Regions from separate parts of the Streptomyces sp. NPDC058246 genome, predicted to be linked through region 1. Evidence: riboswitches for the same ligand, from Rfam matches in the RefSeq annotation. Region 1 holds a riboswitch; the other holds the start of a gene.
What was found. Region 1 has a riboswitch for S-adenosylmethionine ahead of ACFVXA_RS35990 (putative leader peptide). Riboswitches for the same ligand answer to the same signal wherever they lie in the genome.

Region 1 (3,858 bases):
GCACCACGAAGAAGGCCAGCGACGGGATCGCGTAGAGCACGGTCGTGGCCCACAGCACCGGCGGATAGAGCCAGTCGAAGCGGACGCACAGCATGCCGATCGGCAGCGCGAGGAGCAGACCGGCGAGCACCGGGAGCAGCGCCTCCTGCATGTGCCAGGAGATCAGCCCGAGATAGCTGTGCTGGAGGTCGCTCGGAATGTCGAAGAAGCCGTTCATCGCACGGCCTTCGTCGGGGACGGCTCCTGCCGGGAGTCCGACGGGCCCTCGGCGGACTCGGTGGCCTGTCGCCGCCGGGCGGCGCGGATCGCCGCGGCGACGGTCTCCTGTCCGGCGATCCCGAGCACCTGTCCCGCCCCGTCCACCGCGACCGCCTGACCGGTGGGGGACAGGACGGCCCGGTCCAGGGCGACCCGCAGTGAGTCCCGGCCCACCTCGAAGCTCTGCCCGTACGGTTCGAGGGCCTGGACGTCGCCGCCCCACGTGGTGAGGTCGGCCCAGCCGAGCGGTTCGCCGCCGGCGTCGGTCACGAGCACCGGCGCCCGCGTCTTGTCGCGCCCGGCGATCTCCTGCCAGTCGGAGCCGACGGGGAAGACCCGGGAGCGGTCGAGTGCGAGTTCGCGGGTGGACAGGAACGACAGCCCGCGGATGCCCCGGTCGGCGCCCAGGAACTCCTCCACGAACGGGTCGGCGGGCGACGCCAACAGCTCCTCGGGGGCGGCGAACTGGGCGAGCCTGCCACCGGTGCGCAGCACGGCGACGCGGTCGCCGATCCTGATGGCCTCGTCCATGTCGTGCGTGACGAACACGATCGCCTTGCCGAGTTCGCCCTGGATGCGGAGCAACTCCTCCTGGAGGCCGCGGCGCACGACCGGGTCGACCGCGGAGAACGGTTCGTCCATGAGCAGGATCGGCGGGTCCGAGGCCAGTGCGCGGGCGACGCCCACCCGCTGCTGCTGGCCGCCGGAGAGCTGGTAGGGATAGCGGCGGGCCATGCCCGGGTCGAGGCCGACCCGTTCCATGAGTTCGGCCGCGCGGGCCCGGGCGCGCTGCTTGGACCAGCCGAGCAGCCGCGGCACCGTGGCGATGTTGTCGAGAATCGTGCGGTGCTGGAAGAGTCCGGCGTTCTGGATGACGTAACCCATGGAACGGCGCAGCGCGTTGACCGGCCGGCGCAGGATGTCCTCGCCGTCGACCCGGATCGTGCCGCTGGTGGGTTCGACCATGCGGTTGATCATGCGCAGCGTGGTGGTCTTGCCGCAGCCCGAGGGTCCGACGAGAACGGTGATGGAGTGGTCCGGTATCTGGAGTGACAGGCGATCGACGGCCACCGTGCCGTCGGCGTATCGCTTGCTGACCTCTTCGATGGCTATCAAGCTCGAAACCCTTCGGGAACGGCTTTGCTCGCATGTGGCGCGATCGCGTGCACGAGGGTGCGTAGTCTAGCCAGTTGATGTTCGTTCGGGGCTTCGGCGGGTTGTCACGGCAGGTTAGGCCTCGGCAAGGGCTTCACCGCCACCCTCGTCCACGTCCTCGCCGAACGCGGACTGCTCGACTACGACACCCCGATCGCCCACTACTGGCCCGAGTTCGGCGCCCACGGCAAGGAACGCGCCACGGTACGCGACGCGTTGACCCACGGGGTCGGCGTCCCGCAGCTGCCCGCCGCCATCACCCCGGCCGAGCTGTGCGACTGGGACGCCATGTGCGCGATCGTCGCGGCGCAGCAGCCGTTGTGGGAGCCCGGCTCCGCGAGCGGCTACCAGTCAGGTATTTCCATGGAACTCCAGCCGAAAGGCGGGGTGCTCGTCGAGGCGGTGCACGTAGGCGCGGAGATGGCTGTGCCGGGACAGGGGCTCGGGCGTGGAGAGGTGGGTGAGCGCGGCCCAGAGGTCCACGTCGGCCGCTGTCAGCTCCTCGCCCAACACATAGGTCCGCGTGGCGAGTTGCAGGTCCAGCAGATCCAGCGTCGCCGAACGGGCCGTCGGCTGTGCGGTCGGCGTGACGTCCCGGTCGAGGCGTTCGCGCAGGGCGTCGATGTCCGCGGCGAGGGCCGGCGGATGCAGCGGCGGGACGCACGCCTCGTCGTGGCCGGTCAGCAGGCCGGCGAGGTCGCGCAGGATGTCAGGGGTGTGATTGCTGACGACGCGGCCGCTCCAGCGGTCGCACAGCGCGGGCGCGGTCAGCGGGCCCTCGTAGTGGTGCCAGGTGGCCTCGTAGGCACTCCGCAGCGAGGTGAACGCGTCGGGTGTCTCGGTGGGGTGCGTCAGGATCGTGGTGGCGAGGGAGTCCTGGAGGCCGAGCAGGCGGAGAGTGATCGCAAGGCGCAGCGAGCGCGGACAGCCGGCGGAGAGATACAACTGATAGCGGTGCGGCGCCGGGTAGAAACCGCCGGCGGCGCCGGCGGCGATGCGGCTGCGGATGCGGGGCGGGCGAGGGGACGCGGACGGCGCGGCGCCCCAGGAGCGAACGGTGCTGCCGGATGTCGCAACCGGGCACGGTGCGGGCGGAGTTGACGCGCAGGTGTCTGTGGCCACCGAGGCCGGGGCGTCTGTGCCGGCCGGGCTGGCACACGTGCCGGAGGTGCCTGGGTTTGCGGCGCGCGAAACTGTCTTGGGCATGACTCTCCAGGGGAACGACGAAGCCCCGGCCGCCTCATGGGCGGCAGCGGCGGAACGGAGTGACTGCGCTTGCGTACCGGCTCGGAGCGGCCGGACTAGTACGCGCTGGAGACCCGCAACAAGTCGATGTGCAGACGTCTCGTCAGGTTGTTCCTGGGCATTCCCACCGGTCCCGCTTCCAGGGCCCGCGAGTTGCGAGACCACGCTTGTCCCGCCGCACCGGCGGGACCCGGTCGTCACCCGGGGCACCCCGTCGCGGTGGAAGGGTTGCCTGTCAGCGGGCCGGGGCCGATCACCGCGTCGCGCAGCGAAGGCTGCGGGACGAGGCGCTGACAATCGTGACCGTCCTCGTCAGTGTCAGTGCACCGTACGAAGCCGTCAAGAAGGCGTGTAGCCGGTCTCACCACGTGGTCATTCGGGCCGGAACACGTTGACATCGGTTTCCCGGCGTGCCTAACTTACGCCGCAGATCGGTCATGAGTGTCAGCGACAAGCCCTGGCTCGCTGGCCGGCAACCCTCGCGACGCGGTGGGGTGCCCCAGGTGACGACCGGACCGGAAGGCTTTCGGTAAGCGCGAGCCGCCCACGGGCGGGGAACAGTGACGGAGACGGCGATGGACGCAGCTTCGAGGACGGCCGCACGACGGCCCCACGGCTGCGTCCTGCTGTGCGCGAACCGCTGCGTCGACCTGCTCCGCGTCAACAGTGCCCTGTGTACCGCTGCGGGCTGTCCCCGCTGTCAAGGCTGACGGCGTTCTGAACCCCTGACGCGCACCGCTGCCGCGGTGTGCCCTCTGCCCGCCCAGCCCCCGGTACCGGCGTCCTCCCGCTCTGCGTCATCCGCGGCCGTCCCCTGCGCGCCGCGGTGCCGCCCACGCCGCGCCCCGGGGTGTCCGACTCCGCTGGAGCCCTCATGAGTGAACCCCCTGGCGTGGCCGTGTCCGTTGCCGAGGCACCGCCCGCCGACTCCCCGGCGAAGCCGCTCACCGCGCAACGCGTGCTGCCGCTGCGCAGGCCGGGCCGCTGGATCAGCACGGCCGTCGTCCTGGTCCTGGTCGCCCAGATCATCCACGGCCTGGCCACGAACCCCTTCTACCAGTGGGACCGCTTCCGCTACTGGTTCCTGCGGCCCACCATTCTCGACGGCCTCGTCATCACCCTCGAAGTGGCCGCGCTCAGCGCGGTGTTGGGGCTGCTCGGCGGGGTCCTGCTCGCCCTCGCCAGGCTCTCCGGGAGCCC
Region 2 (3,858 bases), on a different contig from region 1:
GTTCTTGGACAGCTCGGTCCGGTCGACCCGCACGATCGTCTTGCGGCCCGCCCCGATCTGGTCCCGCAGCGCGGCCATGCGCTCGTCGACGTCCGTCTCGTGCGAGCGGCGCCGCAGGAAGTCCGCGTCCGCGCCGAGCCCGTGCACCCCGACCCGCGTGTCACCGAGGCCGCCGACGAGCTCCAGGCAGCACGCGGTGAACGCGTCCGCCCAGCGACGGGTGAGGAAGCCCAGCCGGTCCGCTCCCAGCATGCCGCGCAGCACCTGCTCGGCGATGTCGTCGGGCAGCATCCGGAAGTAGTCCACCGGCGCCCACGGCGTGTGCGAGAAGTGCCCGATCCGCAGATCGGGGCGCAGCTCGCGGAGCATCCCGGGGACGAGGGTCAGGTGGTAGTCCTGTACGACGACCACGGCGCCCTCGGCCGCCTCGTCGGCCAGCGCCCGGGCGAACGCGCGGTTGTACGTCTCGTACGACGCCCACTGGCGCCGGAACTCCGCGTCGAAGACCGGCTCCAGCGGTGTCTGGTACAGCATGTGGTGGACGAACCACAGCACGGAGTTCGCGATGCCGTTGTAGGCGTCGGCGTGTGTCCCGGCGTCGATGTCCAGCATCCGTACGCCGTCCTCGCCGACCCCGCGCCGCACCGCCTCGCGGTCCCCTTCGCCGAGCGCCGAGCACACCCACAGGGCGCCCGCGTCCGGCCCGATGGCGGAGAGGCCCGAGACCAGCCCGCCGCCACCGCGTTTGGCGTGCAGCGAGCCGTCCTCGCGGACCTCGTAGGTGATCGGGCCGCGGTTGGAGGCGACCAGGATCCGGTGGGCACCGTGCGTTGAAGCCATGCCTCGAAACCTAGCCCTCGGTCGAAACGCTCAAACGTTCCCGTCGGCCGTCTGCGAGCTCGTAGGCGATCCCCCGGCCAAGGGGAGCTGGTCACGCCCACGCGGCTCAGCCGCGTATGTCACAGCCCCGCGCCCCTGACGGGGCGTGTCCTACGCGGCCCTCCGTTTCACGTATTCGGAGATTTCCACCATCGGCGGACGTTCCTCCGTGTCCACGGAGTAGGTGCGCGGCTCGAAGCCCTCCTCGCCCCGCTCGAACTGCGTGAGCGACGGGCGGATGAGGTGCCCGCGGGCCAGCCGGAGCTGGGCGGTGCGGTAGATCGCGGCGGACATGCGGCCAAGGGCCTGGCCGTCCTGGTGGCGGTGCTTGCGCTCGCCCACGTCGACCTGGGCGAGCGCGTCGAGGCCCACCAGGTGCAGGGCGTCGACGAGCATGCCCAGCTCGACCCCGTACCCGACGGGGAAGGGGAGCTGTTCGAGCAGGGAGCGGCGCGCGGCGTACTCGCCGCCGAGCGGCTGGACGAAGCCGGCGAGCTGCGGCCAGTGCATGTTGAGCAGGGGGCGGGCCATCAGTTCGGTGACGCGGCCGCCCTGACCCGCGGCGCCGCCCAGCGGACGGTCGTACATCGCCTTGACGAGGTCCACGCCGGGCTCGGTGAGCAGCGGGCCCACGATCCCGGTGACGAAGTCGGACGAGAACTCCTTGAGGTCCGCGTCGATGAAACAGACGATGTCCCCGCTCGTCACCAGGAGCGACCGCCACAGGACCTCGCCCTTGCCGGGCACGGTCGGGATGCGCGGCAGGATCTCGTCCCGGTGCACGACCCGCGCGCCCGCGGCGGCGGCCACCTCGGAGGTGCGGTCCGTCGAGCCCGAGTCGACGACGACGATCTCGTCGACGAGGGGCACCTGTTGCATCAGATCGTGGCGGATGACCGCGACGATCTCGCCGACGGTCTCCTCCTCGTTGAGCGCGGGCAGTACGACGCTGACCGTCGACCCTGTGGTGCGCTTCGCGGCCATGAGCTGGTGGAGCGGGCGATCGGTCACGGACCAGGAGCGTGTGCTCAGCCAGCGCTCGACTTCCTTCAGCACAGTCTGCGGCTCCTCACTGTCTGATCACCCGGTGTCTCACGGTGTGATCCATCTCGCGGTTCGGACGACTATCTCAACTGTCCTGGCCTTCGGTTACAGTCTTGAACAACGCGGATGACCATCGCATTGCGTAGATCATCGGTGTAGATCATCGGCACTCATAGTGCTCAATAGTTCAACAACCGAATACCGCTCATCCAGAGGGGCAGAGGGATACGGCCCGTTGAAGCCCCGGCAACCCTCCAGCCGGTCTCGTACCGATCGATGTCGATCGCTCCGCGAGGCTCCCGGCTAGGGAAGGTGCCAAATCCGTCTCACGGCGAAGTGCGTCGTGAGGAAGATGAGGAGAAAGGGCCTCGCCTCCATGGCTGCGCAGACTGTTGCAAGCACCACGAACTCCGTCGATCTGGGTCCCGCCGCGGCTCTCTCGTGCCGCGAGTGCGGCCACCGCGTCCCGCTCGGACCGGTCTTCGCCTGCGAGGAGTGTTTCGGCCCGCTGGAGATCGCGTACGACTTCTCGGCCTACGAGACCGAAGAACTCCGCAAGCGCATCGAAGCGGGCCCCGCGAACATCTGGCGCTACGCGCCGCTCCTGCCCGTCCCCGCGGACGTCGCCGAGAAGCCGAACATCAACCCCGGCTGGACCAAGCTCGTCAAGGCCGACAACCTGGCGCGCGAGCTGGGCGTGACCGGCGGGCTGTATGTGAAGGACGACTCCGGCAACCCGACGCACTCCTTCAAGGACCGCGTGGTCGCCCAGGCCATCGAGGCCGCCCGCGCCTTCGACTTCACCACGCTCTCCTGCTCCTCCACCGGCAACCTCGCCGGTGCCGTGGGTGCCGCCGCCGCCCGCGCCGGCTTCCGCTCCTGCGTGTTCATCCCGCACGACCTGGAGCAGGGCAAGGTCGTCATGGCCGCGATCTACGGCGGCGAACTCGTCGGCATCGAGGGCAACTACGACGACGTGAACCGCTTCTGCTCCGAGCTGATCGGCGACCCGGCCGGCGAGGGCTGGGGCTTCGTCAACGTCAACCTGCGGCCGTACTACGCGGAGGGCTCCAAGACCCTCGCGTACGAGATCTGCGAGCAGCTCGGCTGGCGGCTCCCCGACCAGCTGGTCGTCCCGATCGCCTCCGGATCCCAGCTCACGAAGATCGACAAGGGTCTCCAGGAGCTGATCAAGCTCGGGCTCGTCGAGGACAAGCCGTACAAGATCTTCGGCGCCCAGGCCGAGGGCTGCTCGCCGGTGTCCGTCGCCTACAAGGCGGGCCACGACGTCGTACGGCCGCAGAAGCCGAACACCATCGCCAAGTCGCTCGCCATCGGCAACCCGGCCGACGGGCCGTACGTGCTCGACATCGCGCGGCGTACGGGCGGTGCGGTGGAGGACGTCGACGACGAGCAGGTCGTCGACGCGATCAAGCTCCTCGCGCGCACCGAGGGCATCTTCGCGGAGACCGCCGGTGGCGTGACCGTCGGTGTCACCAAGAAGCTGATCGAGAACGGGCTGCTCGACCCGACGCTCACGACCGTCGTCCTCAACACGGGTGATGGTCTCAAGACGCTGGACGCGGTGGCCGGTACCGGGCTCACCGCGACCATCCGTCCCAACCTGGAGTCCTTCCGCGAGGCTGGTCTCGCTTAAGCGTTTCGCCGCGGGCCGGTGGGGGCTGGTCGCGCCCATACGGCGGAGCCGCAGCTGTCACAGCCCCGCGCCCCTGACGGGGGCGCTCCACAGCCGTAGACCATCAGACCGGAGGTCGTACCCCATGAGCGTCAACGTCCGTATCCCCACCATCCTGCGCACCTACACGGGCGGGCAGGCCGAGGTGAGTGCCGAGGGGGCGACCCTCGCCGAGGTCATCGAGAACCTGGAGAAGAACCACACGGGCATCGCCGCGCGCGTCCTGGACGACCAGGGCA

Region 2: it holds a riboswitch for S-adenosylmethionine, as region 1 does, so the genes downstream of both, thrC (threonine synthase) here and ACFVXA_RS35990 (putative leader peptide) in region 1, are expected to answer to the same signal.

The regions. Positions count from the first base shown of each region.
Region 1 is NZ_JBHVWZ010000039.1:50,922-54,779, forward strand. It holds gene ACFVXA_RS35970 (ABC transporter permease) at 1-217, opposite strand, end outside; gene ACFVXA_RS35975 (ABC transporter ATP-binding protein) at 214-1,374, opposite strand; partial or broken gene ACFVXA_RS35980 (serine hydrolase domain-containing protein) at 1,513-1,755, shown strand; gene ACFVXA_RS35985 (glutathione S-transferase C-terminal domain-containing protein) at 1,765-2,535, opposite strand; gene ACFVXA_RS35990 (putative leader peptide) at 2,715-2,780, opposite strand; SAM riboswitch class IV at 2,817-2,963, opposite strand; SAM riboswitch class IV at 3,092-3,200, shown strand; gene ACFVXA_RS35995 (amino acid ABC transporter permease) at 3,533-3,858, shown strand, end outside.
Region 2 is NZ_JBHVWZ010000008.1:157,017-160,874, reverse strand. It holds gene ACFVXA_RS14700 (trehalose-6-phosphate synthase) at 1-840, opposite strand, end outside; gene ACFVXA_RS14695 (glucosyl-3-phosphoglycerate synthase) at 991-1,935, opposite strand; SAM riboswitch class I at 2,126-2,282, shown strand; gene thrC (threonine synthase) at 2,300-3,580, shown strand; gene ACFVXA_RS14685 (ubiquitin-like small modifier protein 1) at 3,705-3,858, shown strand, end outside.